Candidatus Vesicomyosocius sp. SY067_SCS001: one gene and its partner. The protein of the gene in region 1 interacts with the protein of each later gene in a pairwise test. Links are inferred from orthologs where the notes say so. Each region holds a gene or a part of one and is shown on either strand. Other genes may lie near its edges.

Evidence for each region. Proteins that work in one complex are often made in the same cells at the same time.
Region 2: the proteins of rlmB (region 1) and tsaE interact in binary tests that used the Escherichia coli proteins (3 or more experiments, as listed by UniProt). The link is inferred for Candidatus Vesicomyosocius sp. SY067_SCS001 from one-to-one orthologs.

The regions. Positions count from the first base shown.
Region 1 is NZ_CP054877.1:517,481-523,769, forward strand. What follows is about bases 1,610-4,564. They hold rlmB (23S rRNA (guanosine(2251)-2'-O)-methyltransferase RlmB), read left to right. Parts: upstream 1,610-2,692; coding sequence 2,693-3,436; downstream 3,437-4,564. Other genes in these bases: HUW60_RS02465 (LPS-assembly protein LptD), read left to right, coding at 1,610-1,809; HUW60_RS02470 (peptidylprolyl isomerase), read left to right, coding at 1,811-2,692; HUW60_RS05055 (VWA-like domain-containing protein), read right to left, coding at 4,003-4,374; HUW60_RS05060 (vWA domain-containing protein), read right to left, coding at 4,367-4,564. Also shown: more of HUW60_RS02465, read left to right, coding at 1-1,609; more of HUW60_RS05060, read right to left, coding at 4,565-5,128. UniProt on the Escherichia coli protein: Specifically methylates the ribose of guanosine 2251 in 23S rRNA.
Region 2 is NZ_CP054877.1:818,899-825,199, forward strand. The notes cover bases 2,204-5,170. They hold tsaE (tRNA (adenosine(37)-N6)-threonylcarbamoyltransferase complex ATPase subunit type 1 TsaE), read left to right. Parts: upstream 2,204-3,442; coding sequence 3,443-3,898; downstream 3,899-5,170. Other genes in these bases: HUW60_RS03945 (hypothetical protein), read right to left, coding at 2,204-2,431; HUW60_RS03950 (calcium/sodium antiporter), read left to right, coding at 2,493-3,446; HUW60_RS03960 (HesB/IscA family protein), read right to left, coding at 4,289-4,630; HUW60_RS03965 (cobyrinic acid a,c-diamide synthase CobB), read right to left, coding at 4,627-5,170. In the rest of the region: metF (methylenetetrahydrofolate reductase [NAD(P)H]), read left to right, coding at 1-593; HUW60_RS03935 (hypothetical protein), read right to left, coding at 606-1,049; HUW60_RS03940 (uroporphyrinogen-III synthase), read right to left, coding at 1,088-1,825; more of HUW60_RS03945, read right to left, coding at 1,838-2,203; more of HUW60_RS03965, read right to left, coding at 5,171-6,003; nrfD (NrfD/PsrC family molybdoenzyme membrane anchor subunit), read right to left, coding at 6,031-6,301. UniProt on the Escherichia coli protein: Required for the formation of a threonylcarbamoyl group on adenosine at position 37 (t(6)A37) in tRNAs that read codons beginning with adenine.

The DNA of each region.
Region 1 (6,289 bases):
ATAAATGGCCGTGCACAATTTGTAACTCATGATGGCACTGAACAAATATTCAACTCAGGTAGCTACAGTTTATGTCCACTAGGTAATTCTGATTGGCAAATGAAGGCTGATAAAATCATATTGAATTCAACGACTAATAAAGGTATAGCAAAAAATGTTACGATTGAATTTTTAGGGATAACTATTTTTTATTCTCCTTATCAAGAATGGGCGTTAGAAGGCCGTAGTTCTGGATTTTTAGCACCAATATTTGGTAGTTATAATGAATTAGGTATTAGCGGTGGTAGTAAATACCAGGTTAAAATTCCTTATTATTTTAATATTGCTCCTGATCGTGACTTTTTTTTAATTTTGAACCAATTATCAAGTCGCGGTAGTTTAATTGAAGGTAAATATCGTCAACTTATCACTAACAATAATTATTTAGGTAATGGACGTTCTGAGATTGAGGGACATTATTTATTAAATAAAGATAAAATTGCTAGTAGTAAACGTTGGCTATTAAATTCAAAATTAGACTTATCACTTAATACTAAAACTGATTTTAGTATTATCACTAATCGAGTATCAGATCCGAATTACTTTAAAGAAATTGCTCATAGTAATACTTCGGATTCAAAATTACGATCTTATGTTAATTTATCCTACAAAAACCAAAAAAAAAATTTAACTATGTCTTTTTTTGTTGAATCAGAACAACTTATTAACAATGGAAATGCTTCGTACACGCGTGTACCAGAGTTATCTATTAATAAAGAATATAAAGGTTTAGATGGACATAATATTGATTTCTTATTAATTGGTACAAAATTTACGCATAAAAACTCAAATACTACAACTAATAGAACCGGGATTCGCACTTACGCGCAAACAAAATTTAGTCGCTCATTAAAAACTAAAAACTATTTAATTACCCCAAGTTTAAAACTATCAACAACTAATTATACAATGGATAATGCTGTTCATCAAGAACGAAATATTGTTAGTTTTGGCTTTAATTCTAAATTTTTCTTAGAAAGAAAAGCGTTCTTATTTGATACACATTTAATCCAAACTTTAATCCCAAGATTAGGATACAATTACACACCTAAAAAAGACCAAAGTACATTGCCTAATTTTGATTCAGATTATAAAAATAATTTATATGAAAGTTTGTTTTCCGGACAAAAATTTACAGGTATCGATAGGATTGCCAGCGCTAATGATCTTATTTTTGGGCTTGAGTCAGACTTTATTAATAAAGAAACAGGTAGCACCTATTTAAGTTTAAAAATAGCCCAAGCATATCAATTTGATAACATGAGTATGAGTAAAAATGGCACTTTGGTTAGCCAAAAAAAATATTCTAATGTTGCCATGTCGGCTAATTTAACGATGCGCGATTTTTCTTTTAATAATTCACTACAATATAATTCAATAACTAATAAAATAAGTAAGCGTAATAGTTCAATTAGTTTTATTATAAATTCTAGAAAGTTTTTAACTTTGGCGCATTATGATGATAATGGCAATAATTCAGTTGAATTATATAGCGCTTATCCATTAACACAGCAAACACATGTGTTTGCTGGTATTAATGGATCTATTAGTAACTCAACTATTAATAAAGAAACCATGGGTATTGCTTATGAATCTTGTTGTTGGGCGGTACGTTTAGCGTACTTTAAAGAGTATCTAAATGAAAATAATTATGATTATGTGACTAAATTTGAGCTAGTACTAAAAGGATTAGCCACCACTTCCTCAAATTTATATAAACGTTTAGAGGAAGATATACCTAATTATTCAGTCAATCTTAATAATTTTTAAAATGAACAAAACTTTATTATTAGTTTGTTTATTTTCATTTAATATATTTGCTATACCTAATAGTATTATTGCTATTGTTAATGATGATTTGATCACTTTTAATCAAATTAGTATTGATATCAAACCAAACTATACTAAAGCGCAAAAGTTGGCTTTAGTTAATCAACAAATAGATTTAATCTTGCAATTACAAAAAATTAAACAACTAAGTATTGTCCCAAAAGAAAATGTGATTAATAGTATGTTAGATAATATTGCTTTAAATAACGATTTGAGCTTAATGCAATTGCAATCTTTGCCTCAATTTGATAAGGTTATTAACCATGTGAAACAGAACTTATCATTAGAAGGGCTTAAACATTTTATTATTAAAAATCTTAATATTGAACTTACTGATGTTGAAATAAGTAAGCAAATATCTAAAATCCCTAATCATTTAAATAAGCTAGAGAAACAAATAAGAATAGCGCAAATCACCATTAACTCTATTGACCAAGTAGATTCAGATCATTTGATTAAAGATCGTTTGATTGATTTAAGTGAGAGAATTAATAAAGGTGATTCATTTTCTATTTTAAAAAAAAATTATTCGCAAGATAATTTTTATAAGAATAACGGTGAATCTAATTGGCTTAATTTATCAAAATTACCAAAAGCTATTCAACAGAGTTTAAAAGGCCTTTTAATAGGTGAAATATCACAGCCATTTAGAATAGGACAAGTTTGGAGGATTATTAAAATTATTGATAAACGCAGTGTTAACAACTATCTAGTTGAGCTTAAAGATAAATTAATACGCCAAAAAGAAGATACTTACTTCTATAATTGGGTTAAAAAAATAAGGAAAGAAGCTTATATTAAGATCTTTTACAATAAGTTATAAATGTCAAAATCAATCATCATTGCTGGATTTCACGCTATTCAGGCTCAGTTAAAATTTAACCCTAAATATTTAATTAAGATTTTCATACTAAATTCACGATGTGATAAGCGTTTAAATGCTCTCATCTTTGAGATTAATAATTTTGGTATTAACATTCAACAGTGTACTAAAGTACAACTAGATAAATTAAGTAATCATCAAACTCATCAAGGTATTGCAGCTGAAATATTGTTACCTATCCTACCTAACCAAAATGAACTAATTACTTACGTGTCTAAATTAGATAATACTAGTTTAATATTAATACTAGACTCTATTCAAGACCCTAGGAATTTAGGCGCTTGTTTGCGTAGTGCTCATGCAGCTGGGGTTGATTGCGTAGTAATTAATAAAGATGGTTCAGCGTCCATCAGCGCATTAGTACACAAAACTTCTACAGGCGCGCTTAATCAGATCAAAATTTTTCAAGTAACCAATCTATCGCGTACTATTAAAGCATTACAACAACAAAATATTTGGGTAATTGGTTTAGACAGTTCTGCCAATACCCTAATTTATCAAATAGATTTAACTACACCAAATGCTATTATTATGGGATCTGAAGGTTTTGGCCTTAAAAAATTAACCAAACAATCTTGCGACCAACTGGCTAAAATTCCTATGCAAGGGAAAGTAGAAAGTTTAAACGTTTCTGTTGCTACAGGGATAACACTTTTTGAGATAAACAGACAACGTTTTCTATAGTTTTAGATATGCAAATATTGCACTTATATTTCATTAACAATGAAATTGTTAATTTTACCTTACTGTCGTTAAAATAGTTAATAGGATATAATGCAATTTCTACTAAATGACTATTATCAGAGTAATGACTGGGATAAATTAGCAAATTAAAACGAATTATGTATTTAATCTTAGAAGCTGTTAAATATAAATTTACAATGTAACTTTAATCGATAGTTAAATAAATTAATAATGTTATTTAACTTGTTCTAAATGACCACTTAGTAGTAGTATTTAAAGATAAATAGTAACTTGATAATTACACAGAAACAAATCTTGAATAATACTGACTAAATAATTTAGTCAGTATTATTCATCTAGTTTGATCATAATTTCTCACTATTATGCAGTAATTTTACCTTATCAAAATGATATTTATCCCCTTACCCCTTCATTTGTTATGTTTAATAATGTGCCTTCAAACCCAGATTGTGGAATATTTTTTATATTATTAATTTAATTGAATACGATGTCCCCATGGCACATTTTTATTTCCTTTAATAAGCCACATTACTGGATAATTTAGTTCATATTTTGGGAATTTTCCCTTTAGCATCAGTAAAGTAAATTAACACGCTAGAAGCGATTTCTTGCGTGTTAACATGATTAAATACAGGATTAAAATTAGTACCTTTACCGCCACCTAATGATACTGGAAATATTAACTCATCCCAAACTTCAAAACGCCATATCAGTTCTTTACTAACTTTTTCATCGCAAGCAATTAATGTAATTGTGGCGCGCATATTACTTTTAATGGCATTAATTTCTATTATAAACTCGTCAATCTCATTTTGAGAAATTGAACCAGAAGTATCAATAGCAACAGTAATATCAATTTGGCTAGATCTAAGTGACGGCAATATAGCGTTGCCATTACGACGTGATGGTCTAAGCATAGGAAAAATCATCACATACAAAACTAAACATATATTGTGATAGTAAAGATTGCCAAGAAAACTGAGGTTGCAGGAAAAAATTAAATAATTTAATAAATTCACTATTTAATTTTCCTGCTTGTTGTGTAAGTTGTGCGCTTGAAGCAAGATTTTTCTGCCACTTACCACTTAATTGTTGAATTTCAACAGATGTTAAAGGTCTAGGCTTATTTGCCAAGTAAAAAGAATTTGAATTATCGTTACTATTATCTTGTAGATTATCCTTACAGAATTCATCATTCTTTGAACTATCATCATATAAATGTTGATCCATAGGTTTAGTATCAGTACTATCATCAATCATTGGGTAAATTTCTTCTGCAATCATACCTTGATATTTATGGAAAATAGACAGTCCAGGTGGGGGATGAAACCCTTCTTTTACCAAAAGCGGGTTAATGGCAAAATCACAAGCTAAATCCCATTTATATTTAAGCCGATTACCACGACGAGAAAAATGCATTAGTGCACAATGTAGGACTTCATGAATAAGAACAAACTTGGTTTGATGATGATCAAGCTGGTTAATAAAATTTGGATTGTAGTAAAAACTTTTAGCATCGGTTGCACTAGTTTTACACCAAGATCCAGCAGCTTTAAGTGGCAATCTCAGCACTAAATTACCTAGAAAAGGTTGGTCAAGAATAAGTTGTGTTCGCGCTTTAGTTAATTTTGCTTTAACTACTTGTAAATCAAGCTTATTAATATTAATCATAATATCTTCATTAATAACTGATTCTTGTAATGCACACTAAATATCACTATCTTTACAAATTAAATTATCAAATATTAGTCAAACATAACATTAGAAATTTTATTTGCCCAATCAGTAAATTCAGGGATAGTAAAAATATCTTTACCAATGGCTCGTTGCATATCTAATACTAGCATAACACCTAACTCATTTTGAGGAAAATTTTTAGCAAAATTAAGAATATTACCCCATGCTTTTTTAGCATTATTACTACCTTTAAGACTAGTTGCTTTGGTTACTAGTGCTGTACAAATTACATATTGCAAATCAAGTTCTTTTGGAATTGTAACACTTTCGCCATTAATAATAGCATTAAGATTAGGAAAATCAGATATGTGTTTAATAAATGTGGTAATTTCAACTCCTGCAATTTTTCCAACGCAAGCGATAGCAGCTTGCTTAAATAAAGACAAATCAGTACCAAATTTTTTCAGGACTCTATGTACAAACTCCCAAGTCCTTGGCGAGGGAAAAGCAGTTGGATTGTATTTAGAATTGAACTCAAATAAATATTCAGGACGATAACGTAAAAAGCCAATAATACGTTCATCAATGTTATTCTTATATGCCCATGTCATCCAATCATCCAAATTAACATCCAATTCGAAATGCGAAAATCGATTTGCCAAAGGTGCAGGCATTGAATAAGTAATACCCCTATCCCCTTGACGATTACCCGCAGCAAATATTACCCAACCTTTAGGCACAATATAATCACCTAAACAACGATCAAGAATGAGTTGATAAGCCGCTGCTGATACGGTTGGTGGTGCTAAGGGGTAATTTCATCAAGAAATAAAATACCTTGCTCTCCATGACGCTTTGAATCGGGCAATAATGAAGGCACTGACCAGTCAACTAAATTGCCATTTTTAAACGGTATACCCCGAAGGTCGCTAGGTTCCATTTGTGATAAGCGAATATCAATGATATTAACTTTGTTATTACTTGCTATTTGAAAGATGATTTGAGATTTACCAAATCCTGGTGGCCCTCATAACATAACAGGTGTATGATAACCTTGTATTATCGATGTTAACTCTTTATTGAGAATTTTACTAACTTCTTCAGGACGCATGAATACTTTTAAATTATTTAAAATAATTTTTATTTTACAGTAAT
Region 2 (6,301 bases), 300 kb from region 1 along the record:
TTATTGAATTATTAGACAAATACAAAGATATAAATATCAATCATATTATTGCACTAAGGGGAGATATTCCATCTAATATAAGAAATATAGGTGATTTTCATTATGCTAATGAATTAGTTGAATTTATTCGATCTAAATATAATGACAACTTTAACATTGAAGTAGCAGCCTACCCTGAAATGCATCCACAAGCAAAAAATATAGAAAGTGATTTAACACACTTTGTTAACAAAGTTAAAGCAGGTGCAAATGGAGCAATTACACAATACTTCTATAATGCTGATGCCTATTTTAGATTCCAAGATGACGTGCAAAAACTAGGGATAAACATTCCAATCACACCAGGAATTATGCCTATTACCAATTATACTAAATTGCTTAATTTTTCTAGTATGTGTGGCGCACAAATTCCAAAATGGATTTTAGAACGACTTAAATTTTATGAAAATGATCTAGAATCACTTAATGATTTTGGATTTGATGTTGTTGCTAATTTATGCCAAACACTCAAGAACCAAGGTGTAAATAGCTTCCATTTTTATTCAATGAATCTCGTTGAACCATCTCTTAAATTAGCAAAAAACATAATATAAATTAATATATTCTCAATTTAAATTAGATTGTGTCTTAATCCAATATTGAAGTTTATGCAAAGACACTTTATCTTGAGTATGACAACATTTCTCAAATATATTTAAACGACTATACAATTCTTCAAGCACCATTGCATAGTGTTCATTTCTTAGCTTTTCTTTATATAGTTTAGATTTAAGTGCAGTAACAATATTGATTAATTTTTCTTCATTTTCTTGTTTAGTAAAATCATCTACGCCAGCTTTAAACATAGCATCAGACTTTATTTGTTGCATTTTTTGCATGTATTTATCTTGTTCTGAATGTAAACTTATCTTAGGGTAAGCTAACCTAATACTATCCGTTGTTACATAGCCCTCGTGAGTTTGTAACTTACCCAAATTAATTTGTGTTTGAATATGAGCACGACTTACGCCAAGTTTACGTGCTGCTTGTGAAACGCTTAATTTAATCACACTTTCTCTCCAAAAAACCATTAAAGATAGCTGATAAATTAACTACATTTTACTGGTTTGTCAAGTGTATTAAGATTCATTAATACTGAAATAATACCATTATTACTGGTATTTGGAGTAACTAATACTTTATCAAACTCAATTGAATTGACATAAATTTTGATCCTTTCACTCAAAACGACCAATAAATAGTTTTTCAATTTATCAACATGATTAATTTGATTAACTATTTTTATTAGAGATTTCATATTATCTATACTGGTAATACTAATAACACCTTCTCTACTTAACAAGAATTTATCAAGAGATTGACAATGTAAGTGACTAATATCACAGCAAACACGTTCATATACCTCAACATATTCAACTTGATTTCCTTGCTTAATCAAACCTTGCTTTAAGGTCTCTCTACCACCCCTACCCCTAAAAATTAAAATTGTTTTACCATTCAACTGGGTTACACTATCAAGTTCTAACAGAGCTTCGCTAGAAGCCTTATTTTTAGGAAAATCATTAATAATAATATTATTTTCACTCAACTTTTTAGCAGTAGCACTACCCACTGCTAAAACCTGCTGATAACTAATCTTCTTCAGAATCTTTAATCCATATTCAACAGCATTAGCACTAATAAAAATAATCACATCATAATGATTTTTTTCTGATCTAATATCGATAGGGTGAAGCTTTAAAGTTGGGAAAAAAAGTGGATTATTACCGCTTTTAACCACCATATTTTGTAGTTCTTCTACTTGTAAAGCTGGTCTAGTCAACATTACATTCACTGACTAAAACCCTAATATTTCAGCAATAATTCGTATTTTATTCAATGTTTCACTTTCTGCATACTTACAAATAAGTACAATTTTAGTATTAACTAACGATACATCTTGTAAAAAATTTCTAATTTGTTTTTCATCCAAAATATTAGAAGTATAAAGAATAGGAAATTGAGTAAAATAAAAATATTTATTTGTTATTAGCTTGGTATTTAAATCAAACTTAAGTTTTTTATCAGACTGAAAACATAATTTATAATCACTTAATATTTTCATTACTTCATTACTTGGTTGTTCATCCAGTTCACAAAATAAATTAAATTGAGATCGATATTGATGGATTGGTTGCAGTAGCAATATAAGCAAAGGTATCTCTAATAACTGTGTCTGTTCAATATATACAACTAATTCGAACACCTCATCTGACTCTTTCAATTCTATAAATATCTGTTCAAGATCCTCCTTAGTATCAATTTTTAAAGATAATGCTTTGAATAAGGTTGAATAATAATCAAACCGCCATTCATTAGGTAAATCATCAGGATAAAAATCGTCAAGCAAATCTAAGTCACTACGACCAATTAATAATTCTGTTTTATTCATTTGGTTTTATATGTCTTTATAATAAAATAAAAGTTTTATACAAAGATCTATTTATTAAAAAATGCCAGATATTCTACTACCAATTATTGCCTTGTTATCAGGATTTACACTTTTAATTTGGAGTGCGGATAAATTTACTGAAAATGGGGTAAAAATTGCTAATATTTTTAAAATATCACCCTTTATTATTGGGATAATCATATTAGGATTTGGCACTAGTATACCTGAAATATTAATATCAGCACTTGCCGCTATAAAAGGTAATACAGGACTTAGTATTGGCAATGCAGTTGGTTCTAATATTTTTAATATTTCCCTAATATTAGGTATTAGCGCAATTATTTCCCCAATTAACATACAATGGGATATCTTAAAAAAAGAATGGTTATTTTTAATGATTACTACACTTTGTGCAGGATTTTTGTTATATGATTATCGCCTTGATTTTAAAGATGGTTTGATTTTATCATCTTTATTAGTTTTATTTTTTGCTTATATCTTTAAACAAGCAAAAAATAAAACACATCATAATTTTGATGAATTTAAACATAATATCAATAAGAATCAAATTAAAAAAACTCAGATAATTCTAATTATAAGCTTAACGATTTTGGTCTCTAGCGCAGAACTTATAGCCTGGGGTGGTGTAGAAGTAGCTAAAATATTTGGTATTTCAGATCTTATTATTGGGCTTAGCATTATAGCTCTAGGAACTAGCTTACCAGAACTAGCGGTATCAATCTCAAGCGTTTTGAAAAAACAATATACAATGGTGGTTGGCAATATAATCGGCTCTAACATATTTAACACTATTGCTGTATTAGCTATACCAGGATTAATCCATCCATCAGATGTACCAATTGAAGTTATAAATAGAGACTATCCACTCATGTTATTATTGACTATTTTATTGTTTGTTATTTCTTACAAGTTTAGCAAAAAACATATTATTAATCGTTTTGGAGGGTTTTTTCTTGTTGGTATATTTAGTCTTTATATGTATCAATTATTATGAAATTAACTCTTAACAATGAGTCTGATACTTATCATATTGCACATCAATTAGCTCAGTGTACTCAGTTAGTTGATAGTTGCATTGTTATTTATTTAGAAGGTGATTTAGGAGTTGGAAAGACTACATTTGCTAGAGGTTTTATCCAGTTCTATGGATTTGATCAAGTTAAAAGCCCTACCTATTCTCTTGTAGAAAGCTATATCAATGATAAAATCAATATTCACCACTTTGATTGTTATCGATTAGGCGATGCACAAGAGTTAGAATATATTGGTATTCGAGAATATTTAGCACCTGGGCATATTCAGTTGATTGAATGGGCAGAATTAGGCAAAGGTATAATTGCGCCAACAGATATGATAATTAAAATAACTGATGATTTAGATAAGCATGAACTACAAATAACAACTCATACACAAGTTGGTAATCAACTACTTGCATGCATCAACTGATAGAAACTTTTTCCAATAAAATTTATTTATCTTTGTTACAAACAATAGAAACACATTGTTTATTAAACCAGTACCTGAATAAACTAAAACTACAATTGATATTAAAGATGACTAAAATTTTATAGAATTACCCTAAAAAAATCATGATATCCATAAACAGAAATTAGAATTTTAAGATAAACTGAATAAAAACAACCCTTTACATAAAAACAAAAAAAAAGATTCTATTATTTTAATTATGCCATAAACTTCCTCTATGTTAGCTATAACTACATTTATTATTCATCTTTAAGATGAATAATAACTTAAAATTCAAAAGAACAAGATTAATATTGCTAACGCAATTTATTATTATAGGTATTTTAAATTATTACAAATAAATCTTATAAGCTACTTGTTATTTAACTTATCAGGTGCACATTCCTTTTCTGGTGGTTCATAATTTGGATCGTTTGGGTTCATAAATACAAAATGATAATCGCTATTTTTATCTATCTGGTCAAAATCCACCACCATACCTTCAAGTAATACTTTTTGATCATAAGCAAAAATATACTCAATACCATTAGATTTAAGGTGGATATCGCTGTCATTACGATCATCAAAACCCATAAAATATTGAAAACCATCATCAGTTTTATCGACAAAAAAGCGAATCAAAAGTCCTTTATTTTCTGGATTATGAGTTGATAAAATGATTTCATCCGACGCCTTTTTTGTAATTATAATCATAGCTCCTGTTCTTTAACCTTATTTATAAAATCCACAAATTGTATAACCCATTCATTACTCGCTACATTATGCAAATGTGTGTATGAAGCCAAAAGATTATACTTCATAATACCATCAAACTTATTACTCACACCTACACCACGCAAAACATTAAAAGCATAGCGTGTATTGGAATTAATATTTTTAAGCTTTGAGTAGTGAAATTCATGTGCATAAATATGCTTAGATACTCCAGACCAACAATGCTCATCGGTTGGTTCTAACTCAACATAACCTCTACCAATAGGCTTAGACATCATATAACTATCTGCATCAATTATACCAATCATTGAATAAGTTTCTTTATTATTAGTAATGCTATTGGTTAAATACATTAAACCACCACACTCTACATACGTTGGTAAATTGTGTTCTATTTTAGTTTTAATATCTTCTAATAAGGATTGATTAGCATTTAACGCCTCAAGTTGCATTTCTGGAAAACCACCACCGATAAACAACCCATCACATATTGGCAAATTATTATCTTTAAGTGTATCAAAGTATTTTATACTAACGCCTAATGACTCAAATTTATCCAAATCATCCTGATAATAAAAATTAAACACAGCATCTTTAGCAATAGCAATAATGATTTTTTCCTTAATTGTATTGACATTTGTATATGTGTTAATAATTTTATTATTGGACTTAACGCAATTAAAGTCCAATAATATATTAAGATCAACTTGATCAGTAATAATATTAGCAACTTTTTTGATAAAAATTTGCGATTGTGATGTTTCGTTAGCAGGCATTAATCCTAAATGACGCTCATCAATTATTAATGCTTTAGAACGACGTATACAGCCTAACACATGAATATCAGTGTAATAATTAATAGCCTGTATCAATTTTGATTCATGACGCTCACTAGCTACTTTATTTAAGATAACACCAGCAATATTTATCTCTTTATCAAATACTTGATAACCACTAAGCAGTGGTGCAACACCACGGGTAATACCTGTACTGTCAATCACTAATATCACAGGAGTCATTAATAATTTAGCAAGATCGGCGTTAGCATCACCACCAGTAACACTCATACCATCAAACAAACCTTTATTTCCTTCAATAATATCAATATCACTATTTGAACTTTGGTTTTGATACAACTGGATTATTTCATCATCAGTCATGTTATAAAAATCTAAATTATAACAAGGGTTTCCACTGGCTTTAGAAAGCCAAATAGGGTCAATATAATCAGGCCCTTTTTTAAAAGTCTGGACATTTAAAGATTGTTGTTTAAATGCAGCACATAATCCTAAACTAATAACAGTTTTTCCTGATGATTTATGAGCAGCAGATAAATAAAACGATAAAGACATTAATATCTACTTAATTTTAATATAAAACTATCCTTTATGATATGAATCAGTCAAATCATCTTCCAAACTCTCCGGTAAGAATGCTAAAAATTTAACTAAAAATGTAACTATAATGATTGCTAAAGCAATACCACCAATACCAAGAAAAATTTCTGGTAATGAAACTAAATATTGAGCAATATCACCATAACCCTCTAAAATCTCCTTGCCTGGAAATAACTCCATTGGATAAGCCTGACCCCCAATGATAATAACGTATAATTGGACAAACCCACCAATAATAATTAACACAGAAGAC